4 regions of the Lysinibacillus irui genome follow, and region 4 is predicted to be linked to each of the others. Evidence: a T-box and tRNA genes for the amino acid it is inferred to sense, from the RefSeq annotation. Region 4 holds a T-box; the other regions hold tRNA genes.
What was found. The T-box of region 4 lies ahead of OU989_RS15690 (valine--tRNA ligase). A T-box ahead of a tRNA ligase gene usually reads a tRNA of that ligase, here a tRNA-Val.
Positions count from the first base shown of each region.

Region 1: it encodes a tRNA-Val, which carries the amino acid that the T-box ahead of OU989_RS15690 (valine--tRNA ligase) is inferred to sense. The anticodon was not compared.
Region 2: it encodes a tRNA-Val, which carries the amino acid that the T-box ahead of OU989_RS15690 (valine--tRNA ligase) is inferred to sense. The anticodon was not compared.
Region 3: it encodes a tRNA-Val, which carries the amino acid that the T-box ahead of OU989_RS15690 (valine--tRNA ligase) is inferred to sense. The anticodon was not compared.

Region 1 is NZ_CP113527.1:221,172-225,943, reverse strand. It holds gene OU989_RS01160 (CynX/NimT family MFS transporter) at 1-90, shown strand, start outside; gene OU989_RS01155 (TraB/GumN family protein) at 142-672, opposite strand; gene OU989_RS01150 (nitric oxide synthase oxygenase) at 746-1,792, opposite strand; tRNA gene OU989_RS01145 (tRNA-Glu) at 2,082-2,153, opposite strand; tRNA gene OU989_RS01140 (tRNA-Asn) at 2,155-2,231, opposite strand; tRNA gene OU989_RS01135 (tRNA-Ile) at 2,239-2,312, opposite strand; tRNA gene OU989_RS01130 (tRNA-Gly) at 2,317-2,390, opposite strand; tRNA gene OU989_RS01125 (tRNA-Phe) at 2,397-2,472, opposite strand; tRNA gene OU989_RS01120 (tRNA-Ser) at 2,477-2,569, opposite strand; tRNA gene OU989_RS01115 (tRNA-Ala) at 2,583-2,658, opposite strand; tRNA gene OU989_RS01110 (tRNA-Pro) at 2,673-2,749, opposite strand; tRNA gene OU989_RS01105 (tRNA-Arg) at 2,764-2,840, opposite strand; tRNA gene OU989_RS01100 (tRNA-Lys) at 2,858-2,930, opposite strand; tRNA gene OU989_RS01095 (tRNA-Gln) at 2,945-3,019, opposite strand; tRNA gene OU989_RS01090 (tRNA-His) at 3,029-3,104, opposite strand; tRNA gene OU989_RS01085 (tRNA-Trp) at 3,152-3,225, opposite strand; tRNA gene OU989_RS01080 (tRNA-Tyr) at 3,230-3,313, opposite strand; tRNA gene OU989_RS01075 (tRNA-Thr) at 3,321-3,396, opposite strand; tRNA gene OU989_RS01070 (tRNA-Asp) at 3,405-3,480, opposite strand; tRNA gene OU989_RS01065 (tRNA-Val) at 3,484-3,559, opposite strand; rRNA gene rrf (5S ribosomal RNA) at 3,571-3,686, opposite strand; rRNA gene OU989_RS01055 (23S ribosomal RNA) at 3,752-4,772, opposite strand, start outside.
Region 2 is NZ_CP113527.1:3,741,128-3,745,899, forward strand. It holds gene OU989_RS18840 (phosphotransferase family protein) at 1-33, opposite strand, end outside; gene OU989_RS18845 (hypothetical protein) at 383-733, opposite strand; tRNA gene OU989_RS18850 (tRNA-Leu) at 1,137-1,217, opposite strand; tRNA gene OU989_RS18855 (tRNA-Cys) at 1,265-1,338, opposite strand; tRNA gene OU989_RS18860 (tRNA-Gly) at 1,346-1,420, opposite strand; tRNA gene OU989_RS18865 (tRNA-Gln) at 1,426-1,500, opposite strand; tRNA gene OU989_RS18870 (tRNA-His) at 1,505-1,580, opposite strand; tRNA gene OU989_RS18875 (tRNA-Trp) at 1,593-1,666, opposite strand; tRNA gene OU989_RS18880 (tRNA-Tyr) at 1,681-1,764, opposite strand; tRNA gene OU989_RS18885 (tRNA-Thr) at 1,772-1,847, opposite strand; tRNA gene OU989_RS18890 (tRNA-Phe) at 1,857-1,932, opposite strand; tRNA gene OU989_RS18895 (tRNA-Asp) at 1,950-2,025, opposite strand; tRNA gene OU989_RS18900 (tRNA-Met) at 2,029-2,103, opposite strand; tRNA gene OU989_RS18905 (tRNA-Val) at 2,130-2,205, opposite strand; tRNA gene OU989_RS18910 (tRNA-Glu) at 2,221-2,295, opposite strand; tRNA gene OU989_RS18915 (tRNA-Ser) at 2,320-2,411, opposite strand; tRNA gene OU989_RS18920 (tRNA-Asn) at 2,417-2,493, opposite strand; rRNA gene rrf (5S ribosomal RNA) at 2,510-2,625, opposite strand; rRNA gene OU989_RS18930 (23S ribosomal RNA) at 2,736-4,772, opposite strand, start outside.
Region 3 is NZ_CP113527.1:3,402,636-3,407,407, reverse strand. It holds gene nadB (L-aspartate oxidase) at 1-783, opposite strand, end outside; gene OU989_RS17150 (cysteine desulfurase family protein) at 875-1,969, shown strand; rRNA gene rrf (5S ribosomal RNA) at 2,232-2,347, shown strand; tRNA gene OU989_RS17140 (tRNA-Val) at 2,358-2,433, shown strand; tRNA gene OU989_RS17135 (tRNA-Thr) at 2,437-2,512, shown strand; tRNA gene OU989_RS17130 (tRNA-Lys) at 2,520-2,595, shown strand; tRNA gene OU989_RS17125 (tRNA-Leu) at 2,613-2,697, shown strand; tRNA gene OU989_RS17120 (tRNA-Gly) at 2,734-2,808, shown strand; tRNA gene OU989_RS17115 (tRNA-Leu) at 2,814-2,902, shown strand; tRNA gene OU989_RS17110 (tRNA-Arg) at 2,911-2,987, shown strand; tRNA gene OU989_RS17105 (tRNA-Pro) at 2,998-3,074, shown strand; tRNA gene OU989_RS17100 (tRNA-Ala) at 3,089-3,164, shown strand; tRNA gene OU989_RS17095 (tRNA-Met) at 3,191-3,264, shown strand; tRNA gene OU989_RS17090 (tRNA-Ile) at 3,272-3,348, shown strand; tRNA gene OU989_RS17085 (tRNA-Ser) at 3,364-3,456, shown strand; tRNA gene OU989_RS17080 (tRNA-Met) at 3,510-3,584, shown strand; tRNA gene OU989_RS17075 (tRNA-Asp) at 3,588-3,663, shown strand; tRNA gene OU989_RS17070 (tRNA-Phe) at 3,722-3,797, shown strand; tRNA gene OU989_RS17065 (tRNA-Gly) at 3,803-3,876, shown strand; tRNA gene OU989_RS17060 (tRNA-Ile) at 3,878-3,954, shown strand; tRNA gene OU989_RS17055 (tRNA-Asn) at 3,959-4,035, shown strand; tRNA gene OU989_RS17050 (tRNA-Ser) at 4,046-4,136, shown strand; tRNA gene OU989_RS17045 (tRNA-Glu) at 4,139-4,210, shown strand; gene OU989_RS17040 (ABC transporter ATP-binding protein) at 4,343-4,772, opposite strand, start outside.
Region 4 is NZ_CP113527.1:3,102,022-3,106,793, forward strand. It holds gene OU989_RS15690 (valine--tRNA ligase) at 1-2,026, opposite strand, end outside; T-box leader at 2,108-2,367, opposite strand; gene OU989_RS15700 (valyl-tRNA synthetase) at 2,640-3,395, opposite strand; gene OU989_RS15705 (SRPBCC family protein) at 3,488-3,934, opposite strand; gene hemL (glutamate-1-semialdehyde 2,1-aminomutase) at 4,179-4,772, opposite strand, start outside.

The sequences.
Region 1 (4,772 bases), 1.6 Mb from region 4:
TGGGATATTGCTGGCTGGCTTTTTGTAGTTGTGGCAATGGTACTTTTCTTCTGCTCAATGAGAGCTTCTAAAGATGAATATGTCCATTAAATTGGAGCAGATGGGAAATGGCATATGTTTCTCATCTGCTTTTTTATCAACCTATTTATTCAGCTGCTCTAATAACCTTAGCAGTTCCGCAAGACGGTCTGCTGCTTCGTTATTGTGCACTGTAATAGCCGTTAAACTAGGGATAGCCTCTTGTAAGAGTAGATAGCTGAAATAATAATAGCTTAAAAATGCTGTCTGCTCATAGCCCGTCGGCGTTTCTCTTTCCCACTCTTGATCGTCATCCTCTTCATTTTCTGTCCATAAGTAGTTTCTATCTAGCAGCTTCTGCATGGGTTGAACAGTTTGTGTTGGCTCTAAATAATCCACAGTAATCGCCTGAGCAACGGCTAAATAAAGTTCAATTTCTTGTAAGGAGACATCCTCCTTATCTTGACTACCCAGCTTTTTTAAAAGGATTAACAAAACCCATGGTGTCACCTGCCAAAGTGTACCTTGATGTTCAATTAACTCAGCTAGTTGTCGGTAATTTTCCTCTTCAATCAGCTGCGGAATGGCTGCACCTCTTCCATAAGGTGTGGTCAATTGTTGCCACGGGATATCTGGAATTTGCTGCTCCAACATAGTGGATCACCCTCTTCTTAAAATACAATTAATTGATAAATTTACTGATAGGAAATTGAAGAGTCTTCTATTGTTAATAGCATGGTTTTTGATAAAAATAATTTGGTGTATGATAGACATTTACATAGGGCTTATGGAAAATATGCGTTGTTGCAGGTGAAAGCGGTGGAATTAACCATGTCCAGTTGCCTGTAACTTCCCGTTCAGCCGATAGCTCTGCTTCCTCAAACAATTTAAACTGCTGAGCCGCTGTATGATGATCGACAATGCTTACCCCATCTTCTTTAAAGGAATGGAGAACTGCTATATTAAGCTCCACTAATGCACGATCACGCCAAAGAGAAGCTTGTTTGGTTGTATCAAGATTAAAAATCTCAGCAATAGCTGGTAGCATATTATAGCGGTCATGATCAGCTAAATTACGTGCTCCAATTTCTGTCCCCATATACCAACCATTAAAAGGAGCAGCTTGGTAATCAATGCCTGCCATTCGAAAACGCATACTCGAGATAATGGGTACAGCATACCATTTCATCTCTAATTTTTCTATTTCAGCTTCCTCTGGATGGCGGATTGGCACCTCTAAAATATATTCTGCTGGAATTGTAAACAGCCTTGGAGCTCGCCCATCTACTTGTATAACAAGTGGTAACACATCAAAAGCTGTTCTCTCACTTTTCCAGCCTAGCGTTTCACATACTTGTGTAAACGCAACAGAATGAGAATCACCTATAACACCTAATTCCGTTTCATAGCCCGCATAACGGATAAGTTGGTGATTCCAAATCCGTACTCGATCTGAGGCAAACACGGTTATTGTAGGGCGGATTTTCCCACTATTTGTTGCATAATCGATATGCTCTAGTAATTTTCGAAAAATATCCTCTTCGTCTAAAAGATCTCGTGCGTCTACTACATGCAATGACTGCCAAAACAAGCGTCCAATACATTTGTTACTATTACGCCATGCGACACGTGCTCCAAAAACTAGTTCCTCTGTTGTGGGGTAATATTCACCTTCACTCTTAATCTCTTGCAATCTATTCTCTAACCAAAGATCTGATTTATTTTGTTCTTTCTGATATTGACTTAAGAATTGCTCTATCTCCTGTATACTCATATCGATTCCTCCACTTACCCTCATATTAGAGCAACGATACGGCAAGCACCATGAAAATAGCTGTTGAAAAAACATACATATTGCATATATGAAATAGTTTGTTCAAATTTATTAGTGGGTGAAACATGTGATTGATAAATGGAACAGGACCTTGAAATGAGCTAAAGCACTTATACTGTCCTATGTTCACCATAAAAAAGCTACAGAACCTTTTAATGGTTTTATAGTCTTGGTTGAACATCTACATATAGAAAAAAGCATGTAACACACATCTGTGCTACATGCTTGATGACCCGTACGGGATTCGAACCCGTGTTACCGCCGTGAAAGGGCGGTGTCTTAACCACTTGACCAACGGGCCGTGGCTCCGAAGGCAGGACTCGAACCTGCGACAACCTGATTAACAGTCAGGTGCTACTACCAACTGAGCTACTTCGGAATAATGATGGGCCTAAATGGACTCGAACCATCGACCTCACGCTTATCAGGCGTGCGCTCTAACCAGCTGAGCTATAGGCCCATTTTGGAGCGGGTGATGAGAATCGAACTCACGACATCAGCTTGGAAGGCTGAGGTTTTACCATTAAACTACACCCGCAAATAATGGTGGGTCAGGACGGAATCGAACCGCCGACACTTAGAGCTTCAATCTAATGCTCTACCAACTGAGCTACTGACCCGAAATGGAGGAGGTAGAGGGATTCGAACCCCCGCGCGGTGTTACCCGCCTGTCGGTTTTCAAGACCGATCCCTTCAGCCAGACTTGGGTATACCTCCAAAAATATTGAAATGGTGGAGCCTAGCGGGATCGAACCGCTGACCTCCTGCGTGCAAGGCAGGCGCTCTCCCAGCTGAGCTAAGGCCCCATTTAAATAAAAGATGGTCGGAATGACAGGATTCGAACCTACGACCCCTTGGTCCCAAACCAAGTGCTCTACCAAGCTGAGCTACATTCCGTAAAATATATTTATTGGCGCGCCCGACAGGAGTCGAACCCATAACCTTCTGATCCGTAGTCAGACGCTCTATCCAATTGAGCTACGGGCGCTTAGTAAATAAAAATGATGAGCCATGAAGGACTCGAACCTTCGACCCTCTGATTAAAAGTCAGATGCTCTACCAACTGAGCTAATGGCTCGTTAAAGAAAAAAATGGCTGGGGTACTAGGATTCGAACCTAGGCATGACGGAATCAAAATCCGTTGCCTTACCGCTTGGCTATACCCCAATGTTGAAATGGGGCGACTGATGGGAATCGAACCCACGAATGTCGGAACCACAATCCGATGCGTTAACCACTTCGCCACAATCGCCACTATATAAATCATAACAGCTGTATATGAACGAGTACCTCAATACCTGGCAGGGGCAGTAGGAATCGAACCCACACCAAAGGTTTTGGAGACCTCTATTCTACCGTTGAACTATGCCCCTAAAATGGTGGAGGGGGACGGATTCGAACCGCCGAACCCTAAGGAGCGGATTTACAGTCCGCCGCGTTTAGCCACTTCGCTACCCCTCCAAGGGAATGGTGCCGGCGATAGGAGTCGAACCCACGACCTACTGATTACAAGTCAGTTGCTCTACCAACTGAGCTACACCGGCAAAAATAATGGCGGTCCCGACCGGGATCGAACCGGCGATCTCCTGCGTGACAGGCAGGCATGTTAACCGCTACACCACGGGACCATATGGTGGAGGATGACGGGCTCGAACCGCCGACCCCCTGCTTGTAAGGCAGGTGCTCTCCCAGCTGAGCTAATCCTCCACAAAAAATAAGCGAAGCGACGTCCTACTCTCACAGGGGGAAGCCCCCAACTACCATCGGCGCTAAAGAGCTTAACTTCCGTGTTCGGTATGGGAACGGGTGTGGCCTCTTTGCCATCATCACTTCACTTATTCAGTTGAAAGACTTATTCTTTCAAAACTAGATAAACGTACATTGAATGCTTCAAACAATTTGGTTAAGTCCTCGATCGATTAGTATTCGTCAGCTCCATGTGTCACCACACTTCCACCTCGAACCTATCTACCTCATCGTCTTTGAGGGATCTTACTTACTTGTGTAATGGGAAATCTCATCTTGAGGGGGGCTTCATGCTTAGATGCTTTCAGCACTTATCCCGTCCACACATAGCTACCCAGCGATGCCTTTGGCAAGACAACTGGTACACCAGCGGTGTGTCCATCCCGGTCCTCTCGTACTAAGGACAGCTCCTCTCAAATTTCCTACGCCCACGACGGATAGGGACCGAACTGTCTCACGACGTTCTGAACCCAGCTCGCGTACCGCTTTAATGGGCGAACAGCCCAACCCTTGGGACCGACTACAGCCCCAGGATGCGATGAGCCGACATCGAGGTGCCAAACCTCCCCGTCGATGTGGACTCTTGGGGGAGATAAGCCTGTTATCCCCGGGGTAGCTTTTATCCGTTGAGCGATGGCCCTTCCATGCGGAACCACCGGATCACTAAGCCCGTCTTTCGACCCTGCTCGACTTGTAGGTCTCGCAGTCAAGCTCCCTTGTGCCTTTACACTCTACGAATGATTTCCAACCATTCTGAGGGAACCTTTGGGCGCCTCCGTTACCTTTTAGGAGGCGACCGCCCCAGTCAAACTGTCCGCCTGACACTGTCTCCTGCCCCGCTAAGGGGCATGGGTTAGAATTTCAATACAACCAGGGTAGTATCCCACCGACGCCTCCTTCGAAGCTGGCGCTCCGAGATCTCTGGCTCCTACCTATCCTGTACAAGTTGTACCAAAATTCAATATCAGGCTACAGTAAAGCTCCACGGGGTCTTTCCGTCCTGTCGCGGGTAACCTGCATCTTCACAGGTACTATAATTTCACCGAGTCTCTCGTTGAGACAGTGCCCAGATCGTTACGCCTTTCGTGCGGGTCGGAACTTACCCGACAAGGAATTTCGCTACCTTAGGACCGTTATAGTTACGGCCGCCGTTTACTGGGGCTTCAATTCGCAG
Region 2 (4,772 bases), 640 kb from region 4:
TTTAGGTATTTCGTTTAGTTGTATGGGTTTCAAAATTTTCAACACCTCAGCTTTGATGTATTAACTTCTACTTTACCATCTATAAATTCAATTCTTTGTTATCTTTTCCTTTCTATGCAACAACATTTTTGTATGGTCCACAATGTTAGAGTTGTAATTGAAAGAATAATTATTGGGATAGTTAAATATCATATAAAAATAAGAGAATCCTTTTGAATAGAAGGTTAAAGTGTAGCGAGTATAAGGCTTCTTAAAAGTAATATGTAAACTTTCCTTTTATATAAGCATTGCTGCTTCCTCATAAGCTCTTGGTGGAAGTCGCTATCTCAAAATGTTTTTTAGCATTTCAATTATTTTCTTTTAACCTTATGCATTTATAGTTTCATAGCGTTTTTATATACTTTATGAGGTTATCAATATTTTGCGAATTATATTCCTCCTCTGACAAAAGATAGTAACCACTTTTCGAAAAATCAATGTGACTAAGTAAACTTTTTAAATATGGAGAAATCAAAACTAATACGCCATCATTTTCTAATAATTCCTCTGGAGATTCATACCCATGAGTTACTTCTACATTAAAAGTACTCAAATTATTTTCTTTTAGTGAATCTTCTATGGTTTTTTTCAGTCTCGATGACCTTTTTTTCAAAAAGAATCCTTCTCGATCTAAACCAGTTGCAAATCCTCTAAACCCCATTGCTAATTTTGGATAAATATAAATCGTTTTCATTATAATCATCCTTTCAAAAAAATTATAATCCTTTTAATACTAATCATAAATTTTCTCCAACTTCTATTTTATGTAATATTCATTCATATATTCATTATATTTCCATTTTATTATATCATGTATAGAACATTAGAGACATGATTATAGCTGTGTTAAGTAAATTCATACTGTCCCTTAAATAGCTCTCTTGCTTTTACTAGGTTTAAAATCTAGACTAAGATTAGAAGAATTGTTGGAACCTCTCATAAAACCTTTTTTTAGATAATGAGCTTGTGTAAACATAATCAATTCTACTCGTTTTCGATCGTATTCCTAGGAAATACAAAAAGCTCACAAACCTTGATAGTACAAGGTTTGTGAGCTTTCTAAACTTACTAAATGTAACGTATATATAACGTAATGATACCGGTGGTCGGGGTCGAACCGACACTCCAAAGGAACACGATTTTGAGTCGTGCGCGTCTGCCAATTCCGCCACACCGGCATAATGGAGATAAAAAAAATCGGATAAACCGATTATCAGATAAAATATGGAGGCGGCAACCGGATTTGAACCGGTGATAAGGGTGTTGCAGACCCGTGCCTTACCACTTGGCTATGCCGCCATCATATTGGAGCGGAAGACGAGGTTCGAACTCGCGACCCCCACCTTGGCAAGGTGGTGTTCTACCACTGAACTACTTCCGCAAAAATGGCTGGGGTACTAGGATTCGAACCTAGGCATGACGGAATCAAAATCCGTTGCCTTACCGCTTGGCTATACCCCAACAATGGGGCGACTGATGGGAATCGAACCCACGAATGCCGGAACCACAATCCGGTGCGTTAACCACTTCGCCACAATCGCCATAAAATTAATTGGCAGGGGCAGTAGGAATCGAACCCACACCAAAGGTTTTGGAGACCTCTATTCTACCGTTGAACTATGCCCCTATAGTAAAAAAAACTGGTGGAGGGGGACGGATTCGAACCGCCGAACCCTAAGGAGCGGATTTACAGTCCGCCGCGTTTAGCCACTTCGCTACCCCTCCGGAAAAATGGTGCCGGCTATAGGAATCGAACCCACGACCTACTGATTACAAGTCAGTTGCTCTACCTGCTGAGCTAAACCGGCAAAAAAATATGGTGGGTCAGGACGGAATCGAACCGCCGACACTTAGAGCTTCAATCTAATGCTCTACCAACTGAGCTACTGACCCATATTTAAAAAAATAAATGGCGGTCCCGACCGGGATCGAACCGGCGATCTCCTGCGTGACAGGCAGGCATGTTAACCGCTACACCACGGGACCATTTGGTTGCGGGGGCCGGATTTGAACCAACGACCTTCGGGTTATGAGCCCGACGAGCTACCACTGCTCCACCCCGCGATAATACTATGTTGTTATGAAAAATATGGTGGAGGATGACGGGCTCGAACCGCCGACCCTCTGCTTGTAAGGCAGATGCTCTCCCAGCTGAGCTAATCCTCCATCTGGGTATTTAAATGGTGACCCCTACGGGATTCGAACCCGTGTTACCGCCGTGAAAGGGCGGTGTCTTAACCACTTGACCAAGGGGCCTTCGTTTGGAATAAATCAAAGTGCTGGCGGAGAGTAAGGGATTTGAACCCTTGAGACAGTGTTAACCGCCTACACGATTTCCAATCGTGCTCCTTCGGCCACTCGGACAACTCTCCAAGAATGGCTCCGAAGGCAGGACTCGAACCTGCGACAACCTGATTAACAGTCAGGTGCTACTACCAACTGAGCTACTTCGGAATAATTTTAGTATATAGCCTAGCGATGTCCTACTCTCACAGGGGGAAGCCCCCAACTACCATCGGCGCTAAAGAGCTTAACTTCCGTGTTCGGTATGGGAACGGGTGTGACCTCTTTGCCATCATCACTAGACTATTTGAAAGACAATACCTATTATAACATATTTTATCAAAATTACAAGTATATTATAATATTTTATTCTTTCAAAACTGGATAAACGTGCATTGACTGCTTCAAACAATTTGGTTAAGTCCTCGATCGATTAGTATTCGTCAGCTCCATGTGTCACCACACTTCCACCTCGAACCTATCTACCTCATCGTCTTTGAGGGATCTTACTTACTTGCGTAATGGGAAATCTCATCTTGAGGGGGGCTTCATGCTTAGATGCTTTCAGCACTTATCCCGTCCACACATAGCTACCCAGCGATGCCTTTGGCAAGACAACTGGTACACCAGCGGTGTGTCCATCCCGGTCCTCTCGTACTAAGGACAGCTCCTCTCAAATTTCCTACGCCCACGACGGATAGGGACCGAACTGTCTCACGACGTTCTGAACCCAGCTCGCGTACCGCTTTAATGGGCGAACAGCCCAACCCTTGGGACCGACTACAGCCCCAGGATGCGATGAGCCGACATCGAGGTGCCAAACCTCCCCGTCGATGTGGACTCTTGGGGGAGATAAGCCTGTTATCCCCGGGGTAGCTTTTATCCGTTGAGCGATGGCCCTTCCATGCGGAACCACCGGATCACTAAGCCCGTCTTTCGACCCTGCTCGACTTGTAGGTCTCGCAGTCAAGCTCCCTTGTGCCTTTACACTCTACGAATGATTTCCAACCATTCTGAGGGAACCTTTGGGCGCCTCCGTTACCTTTTAGGAGGCGACCGCCCCAGTCAAACTGTCCGCCTGACACTGTCTCCTGCCCCGCTAAGGGGCATGGGTTAGAATTTCAATACAACCAGGGTAGTATCCCACCGACGCCTCCTTCGAAGCTGGCGCTCCGAGATCTCTGGCTCCTACCTATCCTGTACAAGTTGTACCAAAATTCAATATCAGGCTACAGTAAAGCTCCACGGGGTCTTTCCGTCCTGTCGCGGGTAACCTGCATCTTCACAGGTACTATAATTTCACCGAGTCTCTCGTTGAGACAGTGCCCAGATCGTTACGCCTTTCGTGCGGGTCGGAACTTACCCGACAAGGAATTTCGCTACCTTAGGACCGTTATAGTTACGGCCGCCGTTTACTGGGGCTTCAATTCGCAGCTTCGCTTGCGCTAACCACTCCTCTTAACCTTCCAGCACCGGGCAGGCGTCAGCCCCTATACGTCACCTTACGGTTTTGCAGAGACCTGTGTTTTTGCTAAACAGTCGCCTGGGCCTATTCACTGCGGCTCTCATGCGCTTGCACGCTCAAGAGCACCCCTTCTCCCGAAGTTACGGGGTCATTTTGCCGAGTTCCTTAACGAGAGTTCTCTCGCACACCTTAGGATTCTCTCCTCGACTACCTGTGTCGGTTTGCGGTACGGGCACCTCTCACCTCGATAGAGGCTTTTCTTGGCAGTGTGAAATCAGGAACTTCGTCCATACGGACTCGCCATCACAGCTCAACGTTACAGTGTGCGGATTTGCCTACACACACGCCTTACTGCTTGGACGCGCATAACCAACAGCGCGCTTACCCTATCCTACTGCGTCCCCCCATTTCTCAAACGGTGAGGAGGTGGTACAGGAATATCAACCTGTTGTCCATCGCCTACGCCTGTCGGCCTCGGCTTAGGTCCCGACTAACCCTGAGCGGACGAGCCTTCCTCAGGAAACCTTAGTCATACGGTGGACGGGATTCTCACCCGTCTTTCGCTACTCATACCGGCATTCTCACTTCTAAGCGCTCCACCAGTCCTTCCGGTCTGACTTCAACGCACTTAGAACGCTCTCCTACCACTGACATCGTAGATGTCAATCCACAGCTTCGGTGAATCGTTTAGCCCCGATACATTTTCGGCGCAGCGTCACTCGACCAGTGAGCTATTACGCACTCTTTAAATGATGGCTGCTTCTAAGCCAACATCCTGGTTGTCTGTGCAACGCCACATCCTTTTCCACTTAACGATTACTTTGGGACCTTAGCTGGTGGTCTGGGCTGTTTCCCTTTTGACTACGGATCTTATCACTCGCAGTCTGACTCCCGTGTATAAATATCTGGCATTCGGAGTTTGTCTGAATTCGGTAAACCGGGATGGCCCCCTAGTCCAAACAGTGCTCTACCTCCAGTATTCTCA
Region 3 (4,772 bases), 300 kb from region 4:
CATAATAGGTTTACACTGTGCATCTACAAAGGTACCGCCTGCACCTCGTACAGCTTCGGAGATTAAACCTTTTGCCTTATTTTCACACCATAGTAAACTTGGATGAAACTGCATAAATTCCATATCACTGATCGCAGCGCCTGCACGAAATGCTAAAGCAATACCATCTCCTGTATTGTTTGGATAATTGGATGTGCTTGAATAAAGTGCCCCTGCACCTCCTGTGGCTAAAATAACATGATGAGCCAAATAGCGTTTAATCCCTTTTTCGCCTTTAGTGAGTACACCTATACAATCACCATCTGTATTCAGTAAAAGCTCATAAGCCATTTCATAACAATTGACCTTTGTTTTGGGTGAAAGTTTATGAAGCAAATAATCTATGAAAATTTGACCAGTTCGATCACCACCTGCATGTAAAATACGATGATGACTATGTGCCCCCTCTAGTCCTAGAACAGGTTTTCCATCGAGGTGACGATCAATTGGGAGACCAGTTTTTAAATAGTTCTGCATAATTTTAGTGCCGTCTTCTATAAGTGTTTCCACATTTCTTTTTTCATGATGATATTCTCCAGCTTTCAATGTATCAGCAATATGATGTTTAATATGATCTTCTTTGCTTGTAACGGCTGCTATACCACCTTGTGCACGATAAGAGCTACTCATATAAACAGAAGATTTTGTAACAATTTGTATTTGAAAATGTTCTTCGAGTAGTAAAGCAGCCTGAAGTGCTGCAATACCACTGCCGATGATAAGGACGTCTGTCTTTACATCCATAGTTATACCTTCTTTACAGTTGTCTTGACACCTATCTTTACATAAAATAAAAAAGAAAACAAGACCCGATGAATTAGAGAGGAAGAATATGATGATTTATATGGATTATGCTGCAACGTCACCTATGACGAAGGAAGCTCTTGATGCCTATATAGGGGTAGCGCAGCGTTATTATGGAAACAGTTCAAGTCTTCATGATCTAGGAGGACAAGCGCATTATTTCGTACAACAGTCAAGAGAAGTTGTAGCGCAAGCTCTAGGCGTAACTAGCGATGGTATTATTTTCACTGGGAGCGGAACAGAAGGAAATATTATGGCCATCTTGTCATTAGCGCTAGCCTCTAAAAAAGGGAAGCATATTATTTCATCTCAAGCTGAGCATACGTCAGTGCACGCAGCTTTGAATACACTTGAGAAAATGGGGTATGAAGTGACAAAATTGCCGTTACAGAAGGATGGTTGTATTGATTTGCAGGAACTTCAAAAAACAATACGATTAGACACGGCTTTGATTACCATTCAACATGTTAATTCAGAGATTGGCTCCATTCAGCCTCTGAAGAAAATAATAGAGCTGGCAGGAGAATCAGGTGTTTACTGTCATATTGATTGTGTTCAGTCATTTGGAAAATTAGCTATACCAAAAGGAATAGATGCTATTACAATTTCGGCTCATAAAATAGGTGGGCCAAAGGGGTGTGGTGCGGTTTATCTAAATCCCTCCATCCGCGTGCAAGCATTAACACCAGGTGTGACACATGAAAGAGGGTTAAGAGGAGGTACATTAGATACGCCTGCAATTGTGGCCTTTGCAGCTGCAATTGAAAACTATCAATATGAATTACAACATTATGTGATGTTAAGAGGAGTTTTAAAAAGTAAACTGCCTGAAACATGCAAGCTAATAGAATGTAAGCAGCAATTACCTAATATTTGTGGTGTAATGATGGATAGAGTAGAGGGCCAATATGTTCTTTTAAAGCTGAACGAGTCGGGAATCTGTATCTCTACAGGTAGCGCATGTGATATTCATAGTGAATCTGGAACGAAGGCTATTTTATCGATGGGTTTTTCTTTGGAAGCAGCACGCCAATTTTTTAGAATCTCTTTTGGACCTTCGACAACAATTGAAGAGATTACAAGATTAACAATAGAGCTTTCAACCATTTCATTAGATAACAAGTGAGGGAAATTATAAGACCTTCACTTGTTTTATTATAGATTTTAGGCTATAAAACATATCAAGAAAAATAATTGTTTTCTTTTGAAACAACAATTGATATAATATTTTGTAGGGCAATATTTTCTCTTACTTAACAAAAATATCTTTAAAAAGTAATAATTTCTTTTTTTTATAAAAAAGTATTGCACAATGTTAAAAAACGTTATACAATAATTCTTGTCTTGAAGGACAGGTAAACAACTTCAAAACAAGATACATAAAATAGTCTAGTGATGATGGCAAAGAGGTCACACCCGTTCCCATACCGAACACGGAAGTTAAGCTCTTTAGCGCCGATGGTAGTTGGGGGCTTCCCCCTGTGAGAGTAGGACGTCGCTAGGCATAATACCCAGGAGGATTAGCTCAGCTGGGAGAGCACCTGCCTTACAAGCAGGGGGTCGGCGGTTCGAGCCCGTCATCCTCCACCATATGCCGGTTTAGCTCAGCAGGTAGAGCAACTGACTTGTAATCAGTAGGTCGTGGGTTCGATTCCTATAGCCGGCACCATTTTTTCGAGCCATTAGCTCAGTTGGTAGAGCATCTGACTTTTAATCAGAGGGTCGAAGGTTCGAGTCCTTCATGGCTCACCATTTTGAAATAATAATAAGCGGGTGTGGCGGAATTGGCAGACGCACTAGACTTAGGATCTAGCGCCGCAAGGCGTGGGGGTTCGACTCCCTTCACCCGCACCATTATTTTCATTGCCAGATAAAAAAACTTATGCACATGCGGAAGTAGTTCAGTGGTAGAACACCACCTTGCCAAGGTGGGGGTCGCGAGTTCGAACCTCGTCTTCCGCTCCAAATGTGCCGGGGTGGCGGAACTGGCAGACGCACAGGACTTAAAATCCTGCGGTAGGTGACTACCGTACCGGTTCGATTCCGGTCCTCGGCACCATTTATTATGCGCCCGTAGCTCAATTGGATAGAGCGTCTGACTACGGATCAGAAGGTTATGGGTTCGACTCCTGTCGGGCGCGCCAAAAGAACGAACGGGAAGTAGCTCAGCTTGGTAGAGCACTTGGTTTGGGACCAAGGGGTCGCAGGTTCGAATCCTGTCTTCCCGACCATTTCCTAAAATTATGGGGCCTTAGCTCAGCTGGGAGAGCGCCTGCCTTGCACGCAGGAGGTCAGCGGTTCGATCCCGCTAGGCTCCACCATAGTAAATAACCAGTATAAAGATCCTGGCGGCGTAGCTCAGCTGGCTAGAGCGTACGGTTCATACCCGTAAGGTCGGGGGTTCGATCCCCTCTGCCGCCATCTTAAAGGACCTTTAGCTCAGTTGGTTAGAGCAGACGGCTCATAACCGTCCGGTCGCAGGTTCGAGTCCTGCAAGGTCCACCATTTATATAGTGTAACGGAGGTATACCCAAGTCTGGCTGAAGGGATCGGTCTTGAAAACCGACAGGCGGGTAACACCGCGCGGGGGTTCGAATCCCTCTACCTCCTCCAGTTTTAAATTTTTATAAATGGTGCTTTAAAAACTCGAAACAGAATATCATTATCGCGGGGTGGAGCAGTGGTAGCTCGTCGGGCTCATAACCCGAAGGTCGTTGGTTCAAATCCGGCCCCCGCAACCAAAAGGTCCCGTGGTGTAGCGGTTAACATGCCTGCCTGTCACGCAGGAGATCGCCGGTTCGATCCCGGTCGGGACCGCCATTATTATAATGAAAAACATGAGAAGCAAAAGAGTGAGCAAGCTTAGCATGGACGAAATGGGTCAGTAGCTCAGTTGGTAGAGCATTAGATTGAAGCTCTAAGTGTCGGCGGTTCGATTCCGTCCTGACCCACCATTTATGCGGGTGTAGTTTAATGGTAAAACCTCAGCCTTCCAAGCTGATGTCGTGGGTTCGATTCCCATCACCCGCTCCAAGGGCCTATAGCTCAGCTGGTTAGAGCGCACGCCTGATAAGCGTGAGGTCGATGGTTCGAGTCCATTTAGGCCCACCATTATTCCGAAGTAGCTCAGTTGGTAGTAGCACCTGACTGTTAATCAGGTTGTCGCAGGTTCGAGTCCTGCCTTCGGAGCCATTTTTTATTTGGGGAAGTACTCAAGAGGCTGAAGAGGCGCCCCTGCTAAGGGTGTAGGTCGGGTAACCGGCGCGAGGGTTCAAATCCCTCCTTCTCCGCCATTGGCCCGTTGGTCAAGTGGTTAAGACACCGCCCTTTCACGGCGGTAACACGGGTTCGAATCCCGTACGGGTCATACTAAGTGCAGTAGATGAAATTCATCTACTGCACTTTTTAATTTTAGTCATAGATTTATAATATAGCTACCATAAATTAAAGCCTACACAGGATAGTTTAATCTGTGTAGGCTTTTAATTTTACTAAGAAGCTATGAAATTCTACGTCCTTTTCCATATGGAATGCATAGAGGTGTACCAAATATTGGATCTGTCGTCATTTGGCAATCAAGGTCAAACACATGACTAACTAAATCAGTTGTCATAATTTCTTCTGGTTTACCTTGACGATAGACACCACGATCACGGACAGTAATAATATGATCGGCATAGCGACATGCGAGATTAATATCATGTAATACCATAATAATCGTTCGCTTTTGCTGTTGGTTTAACTCGTACAATAAATCTAAAACTTCTATCTGATGAGTTAAATCTAAGTATGTCGTAGGCTCGTCCAAAAGAATAATATCGGTATCTTGAGCAAGCGTCATAGCAATCCAAGCACGTTGACGTTGTCCTCCTGATAGCTCATCCACTGGTCTATCTTGTAAATGCTCTGTGCCTGTTGCTCTTAAGGCA
Region 4 (4,772 bases):
CGTAAGCTAAAATAGAACGAGTTGTCTTTTTAGCTGCTTCATCCTCACCGTAAAGTGGTAATTTCGCCATTTCAATGTACCAAGAACAGAAATCATCCCAAATGAAATTGTAAAGTTCACGGCCTACTTCTCCAAATTCATAGCGTTCTGCAAGAGAAGTTACACGTTCGATAGTCTCATTTAAGCGCGTTAAGATCCATTTGTCAGCAACGGATTTTTCACCTGTTAAGTCGATTTCATCAAATGTCATACCGTCCATATTCATAAGCGCAAAACGTGATGCATTCCAAATCTTATTAGCAAAGTTCCATACTGATTCTACTTTTTCGGTTGTATAGCGCAAATCTTGACCAGGTGATGAACCTGTTGCTAAGAAGTAACGTAATGAATCAGCACCATATTGTTCAATAACATCCATTGGATCAACACCATTGCCAAGTGATTTACTCATTTTACGTCCTTCGCCATCACGTACTAAGCCGTGAATTAATACATCTTGGAATGGCCGTTGACCTGTGAATTCTAAACCTTGGAAAATCATGCGAGATACCCAGAAGAAAATAATATCATAGCCCGTTACAAGTGTATTTGTTGGGTAATAGCGTTTATATTCTTCATTCGCTTCATCCGGCCAGCCCATTGTAGAAAACGGCCATAGTGCAGATGAGAACCAAGTATCTAGGACATCTTCATCCTGTGTCCAATTTTCTGCATCAGCTGGGGCTTCTTTCCCTACGTAGATTTCGCCTGTTTCATTATGATACCAAGCTGGGATTTGATGACCCCACCATAATTGACGAGAGATACACCAATCACGAATATTTTCCATCCAGCGAGAATATGTGTTTTCAAAACGAGCTGGTACGAAGTTTACTTTCCCTTCTGCGTCCTTTTGTAGTTCAAGGGAAGCATCAGCAAGTGGCTGCATTTTAACGAACCATTGTGCTGAAAGATATGGCTCAACAACAGCACCTGAACGTTCCGAGTGTCCTACTGAATGCATATGCTCTTCAATTCGGATTAGCACGCCTGCTTCTTGTAAATCAGCAACGATTTGCTTACGGCATTCGAAACGGTCCATTCCTTTATACTTACCAGCAAGATCGTTCATTGTGCCATCTTCATTCATGACAAGGATGCGCTCTAGATTGTGACGGTTACCTACTTCAAAGTCGTTTGGATCATGGGCAGGAGTCATTTTAACAACCCCAGTACCAAATTCCATGTCAACGTAATCGTCTGCAACAATTGGAATTTCGCGGCCTACAATCGGTAAAATAACCGTTTTACCAATTAAATGCTTATAGCGCTCATCATTCGGGTGAACTGCTACCCCAGAGTCACCTAGCATTGTTTCTGGACGTGTTGTGGCAACTTCCACATATCCTGAACCATCAGCTAAAGGATATTTCATATGGTAAAAGGCACCTTGCACATCCTGGTATATTACCTCGATATCTGACAATGCTGTTTTCGCTGCAGGGTCCCAGTTAATAATGCGTTCACCACGGTAAATTAAACCTTTTTCATATAATTGAACAAACACTGTTTTAACAGCATCTGAAAGACCACTATCTAATGTGAAACGTTCCCGCGTATAGTCTAATCCAAGGCCAAGCTTTGCCCATTGATCGCGAATATGTCCAGCATATTCTTCTTTCCATTCCCATGTTTTTTCAAGGAATTTTTCACGACCTAAATCATAACGTGTAATATTATCTTCACGCAGTTTCGCTTCTACTTTAGCTTGAGTGGCAATACCTGCATGGTCCATACCTGGTAGCCATAGTGCATCGTAGCCTTGCATTCGTTTCATACGAATAAGAATATCTTGTAATGTTGTATCCCAAGCGTGACCAAGGTGTAATTTTCCTGTTACATTTGGTGGTGGAATAACGATTGAATAGGGTTTTTTCCCGCTTTCAGGCTGTGCCTCGAAAAATTTCCCTTGCAACCACCATTCATAGCGACCTGCTTCTATGGACTGCGGGTCATATTTTGTTGGCATTGAAATGTTTTCTGTCACATTGACTCCTCCTAATGTCTGTAGAATGTTGGTAAAATAACGCTGTTCATTTTTTTACCCAACAAAAAAACTCCTCTCGTCAAAAAGGACGAAGGAGTTTTAGTTCGCGGTACCACCTTTAATTCCAGCAGTAGATAAGATAAATGTAAATAAATCACATTTTCTCAGCCTAAATTACTGGCTCTTAATTCGGTAACGGTGTTTAACCGGCTTTAACTACTATTAGTTCACTAAAGCTGCTCAAGGGCTACCTTCAATTACGTACAAATAGAAACTTCTCAGCAACCGTTTCCTCTCTGAAAATGTAAATATAATTTACTCTTCCCCATCATAGCATCTGTATTTGATTTTCCTTATTGTACCGCAGAAACGTGTCATTTTTCAAGTGATTTAGTCATCTTTTAGTAAGAGTAAAGTAAATAGAAAGGAAGTGAGTATTCAAATGCGACGACGCAAGTATAACCCTTGGCTTTTACCACCTTGGCTACGGCAGGTTCGTTTTTATTGTAGAACTATTATCGTACCCATTTGTGCTTTTCAATTTATCCGTGTCATTATTGTGCCAACATCAGGTGATCTAATCTTCTTATTGCTCCTGCTACTTCTCTGCTATTTACTTTTGAAAGACATCATTTGAAACACGGACTTTAAGCGGTGTATATTCTTCTGTAAGGTCCCAAATCATGGAAGGCACTTCATGCCAGGAGCTGGATTCACGCACAACAATATGACTGGAGGATTCCCTCATCACTGCTTTTTGGTCTACTGTTGTCACTTTTTCTTGGCGTGAAGCTGCTGCTACGGCTTGGGGTTGTTCTATATTCATACTTTCTTCAATCGTAGCAATCGCCTTTTCTTGCTCGAAGGCTTGAACAGAGAGGTGTTGACTGTCTAACATATCCTTTTCAACAATGGGCTCATATTCATTAAAAATACTTGTTACTGTCCACTCAAGCTGACACATTTGATTTGTTAGACTAGGACGAATATCTTTGACCATTAAATCTTTAAGATCCGATTCTTTTGGTAAATCCACATGTAAAGGTACAGCATACTCAAAATAACCAGTATCGCCTTGGATATCAAGGGCATCAATTGTAATTAGTTCTTCATCGTCTGTAAATACTTCCATATCTTGAAAATCAAAGCGAACGTGAGCGGTGATGTGGTAGATGCCCATAAGTCGAAGTGAATCCTCTAACTGCATTGCCTGCCACTGAGGCTTAATTTGCACTGCTGCTATTTCAGTTGGGCAGCCGTATCCAGGAAAACAAAATGTTTCGCGCATATTCCATGTTTTTTGTTCGATAATAATCCCTCCCTTTGCATCATATGACAATTGGGAGGGTAGTATGCTAGAATGCTTCAAGTTACATACAACGATAAGAGTATTCTAGTAAAAAAATGGCATGCTAGAGAATTTCATCTAGCATGCCATTTTATGAATGATCTTCCATTCAATTAAACATGTACTAATTTAATTTTATTCGCTACACGATCTGTTAACATTTGTGTTGCTTTTGGAACGATCGGTTTGAAAATTGGATTTAAAACAGGTCCTGCCAAGCCGCCAGCGACTACTTCTAAAAAACCTGTCATTTTTGTATTTTCAGCATCAATGCTTTCTGCAAGGAAATAGCCATTTCCAGTGAAATTATCAGAAAGCCCCTTTAATTCGAATGTTACTTTTGAGGGCGCTACCCATTCTAAAATGATAATTTCTACTTCTACTGTTTTTTTCAAAACACCAACATTACCTTTAAATGTCCATGTTGAATGTTTATCATCAATCATTTCATGTGCATTATAACCTGGGACAAGTTTTGCCCATTTTTCCATATCACTGACGAAATCCCATACATGATCAATTCCTACGGGTACTTCGACTGTATGTGTGCCTGTTGCCATATCAATTCACTACTTTCTTTTATGAATAGCTATATTATAAACGATTTCGCCCACAATTTGGCTATGCTGAAAGATATAATTTTGACAAAAACAGGTCCTTCATCCAGTATAGATGATCTTGCTTACTAGTTAATATATGCTAGTTCCTCATTTTTCTCATTCATTCCTCAAGCACTACCTTATTTTCCATTTTGGTCATCAAAAAAGAGCATGATAGAAATTCTTCTATCATGCTCTCTCATTTTTATCGCGCTAATTGCGCAAACACTTTATGGAATGCATCTACTGTTTTAGTAATGTGTTCTTCCGTATGAGCTGTAGAAATAAATAATCCCTCAAACTGAGATGGTGGTAGGAAGATGCCTTCCTCTGCCATCAATCGGAAGTATTCCGCGAATAATTGTAAGTCGGATGTTTTAGCTGAGGCAAAGTCAACAACCTCATCATTTGTAAAGAAGAAACCAATCATCGAGCCAGCACGATTTACTGTATGTGGAATATTGTATTTCGTAGCTGCCTCACGGAAACCAGCCTCTAGCTGATCACCTAATTGTTTAAAGTAATCATATGTTCCGTGATCTAAACGTGATAACGTTTCATAGCCAGCCGTCATCGCCAACGGGTTTCCTGATAATGTACCCGCTTGATAAATCGGTCCTGCAGGGGCTACTTGCTCCATAATCTCTTTTTTCCCAGCAAATGCACCTACAGGGAGGCCTCCACCAATAACTTTACCTAATGTAGTGATATCAGGCGTTACCCCAAAATAACCTTGTGCACAACCGTAGTCTACACGGAAGCCTGTCATTACCTCATCAAAGATTAATAACGCGCCATG